3 regions of the Glutamicibacter sp. NPDC087583 genome follow, and region 1 is predicted to be linked to each of the others. Evidence: riboswitches for the same ligand, from Rfam matches in the RefSeq annotation. Region 1 holds a riboswitch; each other region holds the start of a gene.
What was found. A riboswitch is a leader RNA that binds a small molecule or an ion and turns the genes downstream of it on or off. The one in region 1 is predicted to bind S-adenosylmethionine.
Positions count from the first base shown of each region.

Region 2: it holds a riboswitch for S-adenosylmethionine, as region 1 does, so the genes downstream of both, ACIOU9_RS08960 (hypothetical protein) here and ACIOU9_RS15615 (O-acetylhomoserine aminocarboxypropyltransferase/cysteine synthase family protein) in region 1, are expected to answer to the same signal.
Region 3: it holds a riboswitch for S-adenosylmethionine, as region 1 does, so the genes downstream of both, ACIOU9_RS12135 (flavin reductase family protein) here and ACIOU9_RS15615 (O-acetylhomoserine aminocarboxypropyltransferase/cysteine synthase family protein) in region 1, are expected to answer to the same signal.

Region 1 covers NZ_JBIUWY010000007.1:84,457-88,899, reverse strand. The annotation lists gene katG (catalase/peroxidase HPI) at 1-1,277, shown strand, start outside; gene ACIOU9_RS15630 (methylated-DNA--[protein]-cysteine S-methyltransferase) at 1,376-2,005, opposite strand; gene ACIOU9_RS15625 (RNA polymerase sigma factor) at 2,002-2,499, opposite strand; gene ACIOU9_RS15620 (histidine phosphatase family protein) at 2,616-3,176, opposite strand; SAM riboswitch class I at 3,288-3,382, shown strand; gene ACIOU9_RS15615 (O-acetylhomoserine aminocarboxypropyltransferase/cysteine synthase family protein) at 3,498-4,443, shown strand, end outside.
Region 2 covers NZ_JBIUWY010000002.1:606,913-611,355, reverse strand. The annotation lists gene ACIOU9_RS08970 (LOG family protein) at 68-1,258, shown strand; gene ACIOU9_RS08965 (VIT1/CCC1 transporter family protein) at 1,322-2,425, opposite strand; gene ACIOU9_RS08960 (hypothetical protein) at 2,480-2,746, opposite strand; SAM riboswitch class IV at 2,762-2,875, opposite strand; gene ACIOU9_RS08955 (DinB family protein) at 2,943-3,530, opposite strand; gene ACIOU9_RS08950 (helix-turn-helix domain-containing protein) at 3,664-4,230, shown strand; gene ACIOU9_RS08945 (hypothetical protein) at 4,367-4,443, shown strand, end outside.
Region 3 covers NZ_JBIUWY010000004.1:133,627-138,069, forward strand. The annotation lists gene ACIOU9_RS12130 (long-chain-fatty-acid--CoA ligase) at 1-1,124, opposite strand, end outside; SAM riboswitch class IV at 1,502-1,618, shown strand; gene ACIOU9_RS12135 (flavin reductase family protein) at 1,713-2,213, shown strand; gene dnaB (replicative DNA helicase) at 3,282-4,443, shown strand, end outside.

The DNA of each region.
Region 1 (4,443 bases):
ACACCGTCTCCTCGGGTCTTGAAGTCACCTGGACCTACCACCCAACCCGCTGGGACAACGAGTTCTTCCACATCCTCTTCGCCTACGAATGGGAACTGTTCGAATCCCCAGCAGGCGCCAAGCAGTGGCGCCCGGTCAACAATGGCGGAGCCGGCTTGGTCCAGCCTGCATTCGAGACCTTGGAACACCGCGAGCCACGCATGCTTACCAGCGACCTGGCCCTGCGCTTCGACCCGGTCTACGGCCCGATCTCCAAGAACTTCAAGGAGAACCCAGACCAGTTCGCAGACGCCTTCGCCCGCGCATGGTTCAAGCTGACCCACCGTGACATGGGCCCGAAGTCCCGCTACTTCGGCCCAGAGGTTCCCGCTGAGGACCTGCTCTGGCAGGATCCACTGCCAGCAGCTCCGCAGACCACCTTGGGTGCAACTGAAGTTGCCGCACTTAAAGCCCTGATCAACGATTCGGGACTGACCGTCCAGCAGCTGGTATCCACGGCTTGGAAGGCCGCTTCGACCTTCCGCACCTCGGATAAGCGCGGCGGCGTTAACGGCGGCCGCATCCGCCTGGAACCACAGGTCTCCTGGAGCGTGAACCAGCCTGAGCAGCTCAAACCGGTAATTGCCAAGCTGGAAGAGATTGTTGACAACTTCAACGCCACTTCCGGGATCAAGGCTTCCTTCGCGGACGTCGTTGTCCTAGCCGGCAACGTCGGAGTCGAGCAGGCAGCCCTGGCAGCTGGCCAGCAGGTCGAGGTTCCATTCACCCCGGGCCGCGTAGACGCAACCCAGGAGCAAACCGACGTTGACCAGTTCGCATGGCTGGAACCAGTTTCCGACGGATTCCGCAACTACGACTCGGGCTTCGTCAAGCTGCCTAGCGAGTACCTGCTGATCGACCGCGCGAATCTGCTGGGCCTCTCGGCACCGGAAGCGACCGTACTGCTCGGTGGACTGCGCGTCATCGGCAATAACTGGGACGGCTCCAACTTGGGCGTCTTCACCGACACCCCAGGCGCGTTGACCAACGACTTCTTCGCGAACCTGCTGGAGCTGGGGTTGGAATGGACCCCGTCCGCTGACGAGCAGACCTACACCACCACCGATGGCCGCTGGACCGGTAGCCGCGTGGATCTGGTCTTCGGTGCCAACTCCGAGCTGCGTGCACTGGCCGAGGTTTACGCTTCGGATGATGCCAAGGAGAAGTTCGTCAATGACTTCGCCTCCGCTTGGGCCAAGCTCATGGACGCAGATCGCTTCGAACTGCGCAGCAAGTAGCAGCTGCTGGGCTGCAAGCCCGTAGCAATTAGTGCTGGGCTGCTGCTTCCCGCAAGGGAGGCAGCAGCCCAGCACTTGTTTCATGCGGGAACTGCCCGTCAGAACAGCGTCGCGGCGCCGCTGGCGAAGTCCGGGTTCTCCAGCTTCAGCAGCTCGGACTTGGCTTCCAAGCCTCCCAGGTAGCCGCCCAATGAACCATCGGTGCGCAGCACCCGATGGCAGGGCAGCACGATGGGAATCGGGTTGGTGGCGCAGGCTGAACCGACGGCCCGCACCGCCTTCGGCTTGCCGATCTGCTGCGCCAGCTGGGCGTAGCTCAGGGTACGCCCGTAATCGATATGACCCAGTTCCAGCTGCACCTGGCGGCGGAACTCGGTGGAGAGCTGCAAGTCCACCGGAAGATCGAAGCCATGCCGTTGGCCCGCGAAATACTCATCCAGTTGCCGGACGGCACTATCCAAGCTCGACTTGTCGCGCAGGATCCGCGGGCTGAGCCTTTCCGAGAGCACCTCCAGAATCCGGTCATGGCCTTCGGATTCAAAAGCGACCCGGACCAGCCCGGCATCGGTACTGGCCAGCAGCAAGGCCCCCACGGGGCTATCGACCACGCGATAGGCAACATCAACAAGTTCCCGTGCACGGGCCCGTTCAACGAGCCGGTCCTGCAGCGAGTCGAGGACTTGCGCTTCAGCGGCCGTAGCCTGCTGCCGATAATTTTTTCCGTTCATGGCTGCTCCCGCCATAGTTCTTGGTCATCCATCCGGGCCCGCAGATTCTTGATCCCATCGGCGCCCGAACGCCGGGCGGCAGCTTCGGTGCCGGAAAGGATTCCGGCAATTTGCGCGTAGCTCATTCCGCCCAGGTAGCGGTAGGCCACCACCTGCCGCTGCGTGCCAGGAAGCTGGTTCACCTCATGCCACAGCTGCAGGTTTTCCAACTGCAGATCCGGCCGTTGGGCTGATGGGGCCAGGCTGTCCACGTCTTGGCCGATGAGGATTTCCGGCTTGTTCCTGCGCAACTCGTCAATGGCTTTGTTCCGGGCAATACGCACTAGCCATGCCAGGACATTGGCGTCCTCCGGCAGTTGCGGGTACGCCTTGAGCGCGGCAAGGAACGTTTCGGACCAGGCGTCTTGCGCGCGATGCTCATCAAGCAGGGCACGGCAAACGCGCAGGACGTTCAGTCCATAGTCCTGGACTATCCGCTCGAACGGTGCTTGCATGGCTCTCCTGGAATTCTTGCGCCTTCATGGCTTCTCACCATGTAAACGTACGAGGAGACCATTTTGTGAGGCGTGAACGAAAAAAAATTTACTTCTCGCAGAGACCCCATGGATTCCTAGAATGCCACCAGATCCAATTCGCTGGCGATCTGCTCAAGGCGGATCAAGTCCAAGTGGAGCATTTCGCCATTTTCCACGCCTTGGGGATCCGTGGTTCCGGCCAATGCGTCGCGGATGGTGCGCATGGTGGCCCCATGGCTGACAATCATGACCTTGCGCCCGGCATGCCTGCTGGCCAAGTCCAGCAGCGCTGGCACTGCACGGCTCAAGATCTGGGCACGCGGCTCACGCAGGTCCTTGGCAGCAGCCGATTCCGCTTCGCTGACCTCGGCCATGATCCGGCCTTCCAGCGGGCCGAAGCCGCGTTCAATGAGTTCCGGAACAGCGTTCCCCGTCTCAGCCCCGATCTGCTGGGCAATCAGCGCGGCAGTTTCCTGGGCACGTTCCAAGGGTGAAGCAAGTACCAGCGACCAATTCTGGCCGATGAGCCTGCGTCCGACCTCGCGAGCCTGTTCGCGCCCGGTATCGTTCAACGGAATATCGGTTCGTCCCTGCAAGCGTCCTGCAAGGTTCCAGTCTGTCTGCCCGTGTCGAACCAATGCCAGAGAAGTATCCATGAATCCAGCCTAACCGGGGCAACAGGTATCGAAGAATCTCCGATATCAGCTCCAATACGCAACGTTACGACTCATAGTTGGGTCACGAACGGTCATGTTGCGAAGATTATTACACCATCCCGAGCGGCTGAGAGATCTGGTTCGATGACGCCGCAGCAACCTGCCACATCCGGTGGATACGGTGCTACCGCCAGAAACGATGCAGCCGCTTACCCGTTGGACCACGGCAGGAAGCGACATTGATTCCGGGATTCCTGCCTCGATCGCGGCCCGCCCTGCGGTGCACGCGAAACCCCAGTCGACAAGGAGTCGTAAGCCACCATGGCAGATCACAAGTTTGGTTTCCGCACCCGCGCATTGCATGCCGGAGGCACCCCCGATGCCGAGCACGGCTCACGCGCAGTGCCGATCTACCAGACCACTTCGTTCGTTTTCAAGGACGCTGACGATGCGGCCAACCTCTTTGCCCTGCAAAAGTACGGCAACATCTACTCGCGTATCGGCAACCCGACCGTGGCGGCTTTCGAAGAGCGCATGGCTTCGCTGGAAGGCGGCATCGGAGCGGTAGCCACCGGCTCGGGCATGGCCGCGGAATTCGTCACCTTCGCGGCCTTGGCCCAGGCAGGCGACCACATCGTGGCATCCTCCAAGCTCTATGGCGGCACCATCACCCAGCTGGATGTCTCGCTGCGCCGCTTCGGCATCAACACCACTTTCATCGACTCCAATGATCCCGCCGACTTCGAAGCGGCGATCCAGGAGAACACCAAGGCCGTCTACACCGAAGTTGTGGCCAACCCGTCCGGCGACATCGCTGACCTGAAGGGCCTGGCCGAGGTGGCGCACCGCCACAATCTCCCGCTGGTGGTCGATTCGACGCTCACTCCCCCGTACATCCTGCGCCCTATCGAGCACGGCGCGGACATCGTGATCCACTCGGCTACCAAGTTCATCGGCGGGCACGGCACCACCCTGGGCGGCGTGGTCATCGAGTCGGGCAAGTTCAACTGGGGCAACGGCAAGTTCCCCACCATGACCGAACCGGTAGCCAGCTACGGCAACGTCTCCTGGTGGGACAACTTCGGCGAGTACGGCTTCCTGACCAAGCTGCGCAGCGAGCAGCTGCGCGACTTCGGACCGGCCCTGCCGGCCCAGTCCGCATTCCAGCTGCTCCAGGGCCTGGAGACCTTGCCGCAGCGCATGGACAACCACCTGTCCAATGCGAAGCAGGTCGCGGCCTGGTTGCAGGCCGATGAGCGCGTGACCT
Region 2 (4,443 bases), on a different contig from region 1:
CCGGGCCTTCGCGAAAGTTGAAGGGCCTTTCTGTGAATAATCACTATCTATGACGTAGCGTTGACGCATGTCCCAAGTGTGGCCCTACCTTCCAGCACGCGCAGTGAACATAACGACGCTCGTTGAATTCGACCGTCTCGCAGCCGAAGCGCTGGCTTCCCACCGCGCACGCGGAAAAGGCTGGCGAGTGCACCGTGTTGATCTGCGCGAACGGGATACCGTGCTGGAATCCTTGGATCTTTCCGAAGCGCTATTCATCGATTGCCAGTATTCCGCGCAAGGAGCGCAGATCGTGCAAGCCACTGGCGGGCTGTGCATGAGCTCGGGGGAGGAGGTTCCCTTCGAGACGGTGGCTCGCGGCTTGTATTCGCCGCATGAGTTGTACTCGGGGATCCGGACGCAGACCTACGAGCATGTGCCTGATGCGAAGATCTACGCGTACTCCCAGCAGCATGCAGCGGTGAATTCCGATAGCGATAGCAATGCGCTGGCAAGAACCCTGCATGATCACCACATTGGCCAGGCGCTGGTCTCGGCGGTGTACGAGGGCACGTTCAAGGAAACCCCGATTATCGGGGTGATGGGCGGGCATGCGATGAGCCGGGGCACTGCGCAGTATGCGCAAGCTTTGGAGCTTGGGCGCATGATTACCCGGGCCGGCTACGCGGTCGCCACCGGTGGAGGCCCCGGCGCAATGGAAGCCGCCAACGCCGGTGCGTGGCTGGCCGATTACGGGCAAGAAGATGTCGCTACGGCATTGCAGATGCTGGCCGAAGCGCCAGATGCGATCCATCAGCGCACCGGCTGGGCGAGAATTGCGCTGATGGTCAAGGAGCGTTTCCCGAGCCAGCGGCAGTCCCTGGGCGTGCCAACCTGGTTCTACGGCCATGAGCCGCCGAATCTGTTTGCCACCCAGATTGCCAAGTTCTTCACCAATTCCATTCGTGAAGCGATTTTGCTGGAGCAGTCCAACGGCGGGCTGGTAGTTCTGCCCGGGGCCGCCGGCACGGTGCAGGAAATCTTCCAGGATGCCTGCGAAAACTACTACGCTACCGGTGCTCGCGTGGTGCCGATGGTGCTGATCGGCAAGGACTATTGGACGAGGGATCTGCCTGCTTGGCCGCTGCTTCAGGCCCTGGCCAAGGACCGTGTCATGGAACAGAAGATTGCTCTGGTGGAAACCGCCGAAGAAGCGATGGAGTTCATCCAGAGCATGCAAACCCTGCGCCGGCGTACCCGGCGGCCGGAGAACAGCTAGAGCACGGCATGGAAAATGCCGGTAGAGCCAAAGCTGTACCGGCATTCGAATCGCAGCAGGCTGCTATCCGATGCTGACGTCGAAGATCAGGCCCAAGCAGTAGGTGATGGCCGCTGCGCCCCAGCCGATGGCTAGCTGGCGCAGGCCGCGCTTGAGCGGGGAGGCACCGGAAAGCAGTCCCACGATCCCTCCGGTGATCATCAGGGCCACGCCTACCAGGACTACCGAGACGAGGATCGCGGTCATGCCGGAGAGCCCAAGGATATAAGGCAGGATCGGCACGACCGCGCCGGAAGCGAAAAGGATGAACGAGGTGGCCGCCGCGCCGGTGGCCGACCCCAGTTCCTGGTGCTCCTTCTCGAGTTCTTCGCCGCGGCCTTCCGGGTTCAACGAGAAGTCGGGGTTGCAATCGCAGGTGAACAGGCCCATGCGTTCTGCGGCCCGGTGCGCTGCATCTTCATCGCTCATGCCGCGGGCCTTGTAGATCAGCACCAGCTCGTTGGCGTCCAGATCGAGGTTCGGGGCGGCGGTCAGCGTGACCTGGGTTGGTCGCGAGGCGGTCAGCAGCTCGCGCTGGGAACGCACCGAGACGTATTCGCCAGCTGCCATGGACAGTGCGCCGGCCAGCAAACCGGCAACACCGGAGAACAGCACGAAGGTCGCTGAAACACCGGTCGCACCGATACCCATGATCAACGCCAGGTTGGAAACCAGCCCGTCGTTGGCGCCGAAGACCGCAGCGCGGAAGTTGCCCGAAAGGCGCGCACGGCCTGCTGTAGCCAGCGCCCGGACGACCTCTTCGTGGACCTGTTCGTCGGCCGCCATCTGCGCGGTGGCGTCCTTGTCGTCGCGGTAGGGCGAACTGCTTTCGGAGCGCTGGGCCATGGCCAGCACGAAGACCGAACCGAAATGCAATGCCAGGAAACGCAGCATGGTGCGTCGCAGCGACGGGCGGACTTCCTTGAAATGCTCGCCGAGCAGGACGCGCCAGTGGGATTCGTGGCGGGCTTCCGCCTCTGCAAGGCCCAGCAGGATTTGCCGTTCTTGACCGGTTTTCTTTTCCGCGAGGGCCCTGTAGATGGAGCCTTCGGCGACTTCATCTGCGAGATACTTGCGCCATCGCTGGATCTGCGCTTTGGTAGGTTCGGTTTCTGGGTGCTGTGGCATCGCGACGATGACTCTCCTGGAACATGGATTTTCCAATGAAACCCGTGGATCGGATCAACCACCCAGTTTAGTCAGGGCTCCTGCACTTGGGAATTTGGCAAGGCTAAAAGCAATTCTCTTGCCCGCGGGATTTCCGGCTACCGGCAGCACCAGCTGCAATTCAGAAGTGGCCGGATCATAGGTCGGCCTGCGGGCGCAACGGGCAATGAGCCGTTCAAGCCTGAGCGGATCTGCAACGTAGCGGGTGCGCCAGCGCCCCTCGGCCTTGAACTGCACTTGGCCGGTCTGGCGGTCGATGACGGGCAGAATCGGATATGCCATGGAGGTCAACTCTCTTGCGAGCTCTTGCCCGTGCACCTGTTGATGCGCGGACCGCTTCCTCATCCGAACCACCCATGAACTTGGGGTTGGTGCGCGGCCAGTCGGAGCTTGGCGCCGCGTCTCGTGAAGCAACATTTCCGATGGTACCGCCGGCGGTAGGGCCCGGTGAAGTCCGAATGCGTAATATGACTGCGGCTCAGCTGCCCGGGGCAAAGGCATTGGCCAGTTGCTGCAGCTTCTCGCGTTGTTCGGCCCATTGCCCCGCGGTGTAGCCGGGCAGCAGATCCAGTTGCGCGGTCCAGCCAGCACGGCCATCGAGCTGCTCGCGGATAATATCCAGATGCCCTGCATGCCGGGAGGTTTCGGCGAGCGCATGGATGAGCAGGTGGTCCAAGGTGGTTTTGCCAGCTGGCCCCCACCACGGTACCTCTACGGGACAGTCCAGGGGCAGATCGCTGATGGCTTCATCGGCGAAGGCGATGGCTTTCCGATACAGGCCGATCAGCTGTTGCGCATCCATATCTGCTGGCGGGAGGAAATCCGCGTCGGGATCATGCGGCGCAATGAATTCGCGAACGTAGCGGTCATCGGCCCTGCGCTTGAGGCAGGTGCCGAAATATTCGTATTCATTGATCGCCAAATGGTGCAGTACTCCCAGGATATGGGTGCCTGTAGGGGTGAGCGGAGTGCGTGCCAGGTGTTCGGCGAGGCCTTCTGCCTTGTAGATCGCATTCTCGCGCGCGTCGTTCAGGTACCCGCAGAGCTTGTCCTTGGTGCTGTCCATGGGCAGAGTCTAGTGAGCGCTGCAGTCTCGCGGTAGAGGGCGCGGTGTGTTTACCATTGGTAAACTTGCCCCGCAGGCCTTGAAGCCAAAGTGGTTGCGGTTGTTGCTGCAGAAAACGTCGAGGAGCCAAACGATGAAAACCTTGCCAGTTGAACCAACCGGTGCCGCGATCAATATCGGTGCGAGGCTGCGCGGGGTGCGCCAGACCCAGCGTATGACCATTGACCAGGTCGCCGAGCTATCCGGACTGACCAAGGGTTTCCTCTCGCGTGTGGAGCGCGACCTGACCAGCCCTTCGGTTTCCACTCTTTTGCGGTTGTGCGAAGTGCTGGGCATGGAGGTCGGTACCCTCTTCGAGGTTCCTGAAACGAAACTGGTCCGACTGGAGCAGGCACCCCGTGTTTCCCTGGGCGGTGACGGCATCACGGAGCAGCTGGTCACGCCGCGCAGCGAGAAGCGGGTGCAGATGATTCGCGCCGAGATTGCGCCCAAGGGCACCGGTGAAGCGGAGCTGTATTCGGTGGATTGCGAGCTGGAAGTGCTGCACGTGATCGCTGGAAAATTCATCCTGGTATTGCCTGATCAGCGCGTAGAACTCGAAGCAGGCGATACGATCACCTTCCCCGGGCGTGAACCGCATAGCTGGGAAAACGATTCTGATGAGGTTGCCGTGGTTACCTGGACGCTGATCCTCTCATGACGCCAATCCCTTGCGCTTGCTGCCATGGCACGGCATGCGCAGTGCGGCTGCGCGTTCGTCTGCGGGGAGATGAACCGCGTATTCTAGGAACGATGCGTTGTTCCGGGCGCTCGGGACAATCAGTGATGGGAGAGGCGTGAGGACAGGCGAACCAACCGCTGCGCAAGATCAACTGCGCAGTATCAGCTGGTGGGCTTCGATACTTTTCGGCGT
Region 3 (4,443 bases), on a different contig from region 1:
CCATCCGCCGGGACATCGTTCATGTTCTCGTCAACAATGCGTGCGGACTCGGCGGTAATCATGCCAACGCCTTGGCGGGCGAGCTTCGCGGCCCGGTCCGGGCCATCGAGGGCATCCCACTCATCCTGGTACTCGCACACCGTGTACGGTCCGTATACCTCGGTGAGGCCATATACATGGACTACCTCGATGCCCAGCTTCTGCAGCTTGGAGATGATTGCCGGGGACGGGGGAGCTCCTGCGGTGGTGATGCGCAGTGGCGCATCGAGCTGGTGGGCGCGGGTGGAGTCGGCGATGATGGAGCAGACGGTCGGAGCGCCGCACAAGTGGGTGGTTCCAAGATTCTCGATGGCATCCCAAACGGAATCTTCGCGCACGCCGCGCAGGCACAGGTGGGTTCCTCCCGCTGCGGTGACGGCCCATGGAGTGCACCAGCCGTTGCAGTGGAACATCGGCAGGGTCCACAAGTAGCGGGTCTTGGCCGTGAAGCCCTGGTGGTGCGCTTCGCCCAACGAGTTCAGGTAGCTGCCGCGGTGCGAGTAGAGCACGCCCTTCGGCTTGCCGGTGGTGCCCGACGTGTAATTGAGAGTGATCGGAGCCCGCTCATCGGCGATGGCGTAGGGAAGTCTTTCATCCGAGGCTTGTGCGATTAGCTCGTCCAAGGTGGCGTCCACGGGCACGTCCGGACGTTCTCCGGCGTACTGGTCATCGGTGATCTCGATGAGCGCCTCCAGCGTTGGGTTCTCGCGGCGCAGGGTCTTCGTGTTCTCCAACAGCTCTGTGTCGGCAAGCATCAGCTTGGCAGCAGAATGATCAATGATGTATTGCAGCTCGTGGGCCGAGAGTCGGGTGTTCAGGGCAACGAGGACTGCGCCTGACAGCGGTACGGCGTAATGCGCCATGAGCATTTCGGGAGTATTCGGTGCCAGCACGGCCACGCGGTCGCCCGGCTCAATGCGAGCCTTCAGCGCCTGGGCAAAGCGGTGCACCCGTGCTTCGAATTCTTCATAGGAGAAGATGCGAGTTCCATGGATGACGGCGGTCTTCTTCGGATAGGCCTCGACTGTGCGTTCCAAGAAACGCAGTGGGGTCAATTCTGAATGGTTGGCCTGAATCTCTACCATGGTGTGGCTATTCCTCAATCGTCATCGATGGTTACGGAGAACAATAAGCAGGAGTGTGACTCAATGCACTCCATGACCAATAGTGGCATGAACCTCAGCGTCATGCCGGGAAACCAAGTTTCATTACGGTGGGCGGTAGGGGATTCGCGCCAGGGCCCCGAGCCCAGGGGAGGCGTTAGTGTTCTGCCGAATCAAGGGCGGCGGAAGCCTGCTGCGATCATGGGGGCCGAGGGGTTCAAGAAGCGCGGCGCATAGCGAATAAAAGGCTGCCCAAGGACTTCTGGTGGGGCCCTGGATCGAATATTGCGTCGAATATTGCGATTTGCGAAGTGAAATGTTTGACGGCTGTTCGTCATGAGCCATATCGTTTTAAACAGAATCAAGAGCATCAGCTATAAGCCCTGGCTTGCTGATCGGCAACCCTCTCAACGGTAGTGGGGTGCTCCAGGTGAGGATTCGGTTCCACGCAAAATGTGCTGGAACAAGTACCGCACACGGCGCGGAACTTCAGCCCAAGCGGCTTCGAGTAACGAGAAGCCAATGCTTGCAGGCTACTGCGCGGTGGGCAAGACCCAAAGGAATCGAGCCATGTCATTGAATCTTGAACTTGACCCGTTGACCCTGCGCAAGGTTTTCGCTCAGCATCCATCAGGGGTAGCCGCCCTCTGTGCAGAACTGGATGGCGTGAAGACGGGACTTGTCGCTTCATCGTTTACCGTGGGAGTTTCCCTCGAACCTGCACTGGTGATGTTCGCCGTGCAGAAGTCCTCGAACACTTGGCCAAAGCTGCGCGAAGCTGGCCGCATTGGCGTCTCGGTGCTGAGCGAACGCAATGATGGTGTCTGCGCTCAGATTGCCTCGAAAAATGGCGACCGGTTCCGCGGAATCGATACCTATTCCTCGGATCAGGGCGCGCTCTTCGTCAACGACTCAACGTTGTGGTTGGAGACTTCGATCTACAACGAGGTCGAAGCGGGGGATCACTGGGTAGTCCTGATGGAAGTCCACGGGCACCGCACCTCCGAGCACTCGCCACAGATCTTCCATGATTCGCGGTTCCATTCGCTGCCGATTCCTGAGCTCGTATAAGCGCTTCGCATCTTCCAAAGCTCCGGCCAGATCAAAACATCGATCTGGCCGGAGCTTTTTGAATTCCGGTTAGGCGGGTTGAGCCGTTCCCCGCAGCCCTCGACACCGGCAATGCCCGTTCTCTCACGCCACCCAGAAGACGTGGCAAGATGGCTGGCAATCTCATGGCCTGCCTTCTTGGGCCAGCTGCCCCAGGCATTTGGCGATAACCTCGTCATCAAAGTATCTGTCGCGAGAAACCTTGAACTCGCCATATCCGCCACCCGTCTGGGCCGTCGAACAGAACCACGCAGATAGCTCATGGATCCTCGCTGCACGCTGGACCAGAGCGGCAGAGAATTGCCGGCAACCCTCGCATGGGGCTTCCGAGCCATGCAAAGGCTGCGCATCACAAATGAAACCGGCGCTTTATGGCGTCTTCACTGGCGCGCGTCGCGGACGCGAAGTGGCGAGAGTGCGCCGGCAGCCCAGTCGCTGATCCAGGTTCGCCCGCCGAGTCGTTGCACACATTAAGTTATCCACCGCCCCCGAACGCAGAAACCCTAGCCGATTGTGGACTACTGGAAGATCCGGCCTTGCTGGCGAATTTAATCCACGGTGACTTAGGGTTTTGTAAATTCACCAGTATCCACAAGGTTATCCACAAAACTGTGGACAAGACGTGGGCAAATGTGTACAAAGGCTGAAAAACCCCGGGAACTGGGCGATTAAGGGTGTTGATAACCTTGGGTCGGTTGGCGTGAGCTTCAATGAATTAAGTTTCTGTCCACAGGTGTGCGAATACAAACAACCAAGTCAACAGATATTAATGATACGTAGAGTGGGGTAATCCACAGAGTTCTCCCCAGACTGTGAACAGGGAAGTCCACAGGTAGAGGAGTGTTATCCACATATTCTGTGGATAATGAGGTTTACGCCTGTTAATAACAGCCCTAGTGTTGGGTTCGGGAGAGAAATATCCACAGGCGCCTGACATCCAAATGTCCGTATCGACTGACACGATGAAGCGTTGCCATGAGGCAAGGATAATTTTTCCCAGCGGGTCAATAGGGGATGGAAGTGTCTGCAATGAGTGCTGAGCCGGTTTACGAAGGACGAGATTCCGACGCAGGGCGCAAGCCGCCACAGGATATCGAGGCCGAGATGTCGGTCCTCGGTGGCATGATGCTCTCCAAGGACGCCATTGCTGACGTCGTTGAATCCATTCGCGGCACCGACTTCTACCGTCCCTCCCACGAATCGATTTACGAGGCGATTGTCGACCTCTACGGTCGTGGCGAACCAGCCGATGCGGTCACCGTAGCCGACTTGCTGACCAAGCGCGGCGAAATCTCGCGCATTGGTGGCGCCGCCTACCTTCACAATCTCATCCAGCAGGTTCCAACTGCAGCCAACGCCGGGTACTACGCAGAAATTGTGCGCGAACGCGCCGTGCTGCGCCGATTGGTTGACGCTGGAACGCGTATTGTCCAGATGGGCTACTCGCCAGATGGTGAAGTTGACGCAATCGTCAACGAAGCCCAGGCAGAGGTCTACAAGGTGGCCGAGAACCGCAGCAGTGAAGACTACGTGCGACTTTCGGACATCATCGAAGACACCGTTGATGAAATCGAGAACGCGGCCAACGCGGGCGATGGCATTACCGGTGTGCCCACCGGATTCTATGAATTCGACGAGCTGACCCAGGGCCTGAAGGGCGGCCAGATGATCATCATCGCCGCCCGTCCTGCGGTGGGCAAGTCAACCTTCGCGCTGGACTTCGCCCGTTCTGCTGCCATCAAGCACAATATGGCCACCGTGTTCTTCTCCTTGGAAATGGGCCGCAATGAAATTGCGATGCGCCTGCTCTCGGCCGAAGCATCCATCCAGCTCCAGGATCTGCGCAAGGGCTCGGTGGAAGACGCACAGTGGACCAAGATCGCCACGACCATGGGCCGGCTGAACGAAGCCCCGTTGTTCATTGATGATTCGCCGAACATGTCCATGATGGAAATCCGTGCCAAGTGCCGTCGCCTCAAGCAGCGCAATGAGCTGCGCATGATCATCCTGGACTACCTGCAGCTGATGAGCTCGGGCAAGCGTGTGGAATCGCGCCAGCAGGAAGTTTCCGAGTTCTCGCGTAACCTCAAGCTGCTCGCCAAGGAACTCGACGTTCCGTTGATTGCGCTGTCGCAGCTGAACCGTGGTTCCGAGCAGCGTACCGACAAGAAGCCAATGGTTTCGGACCTGC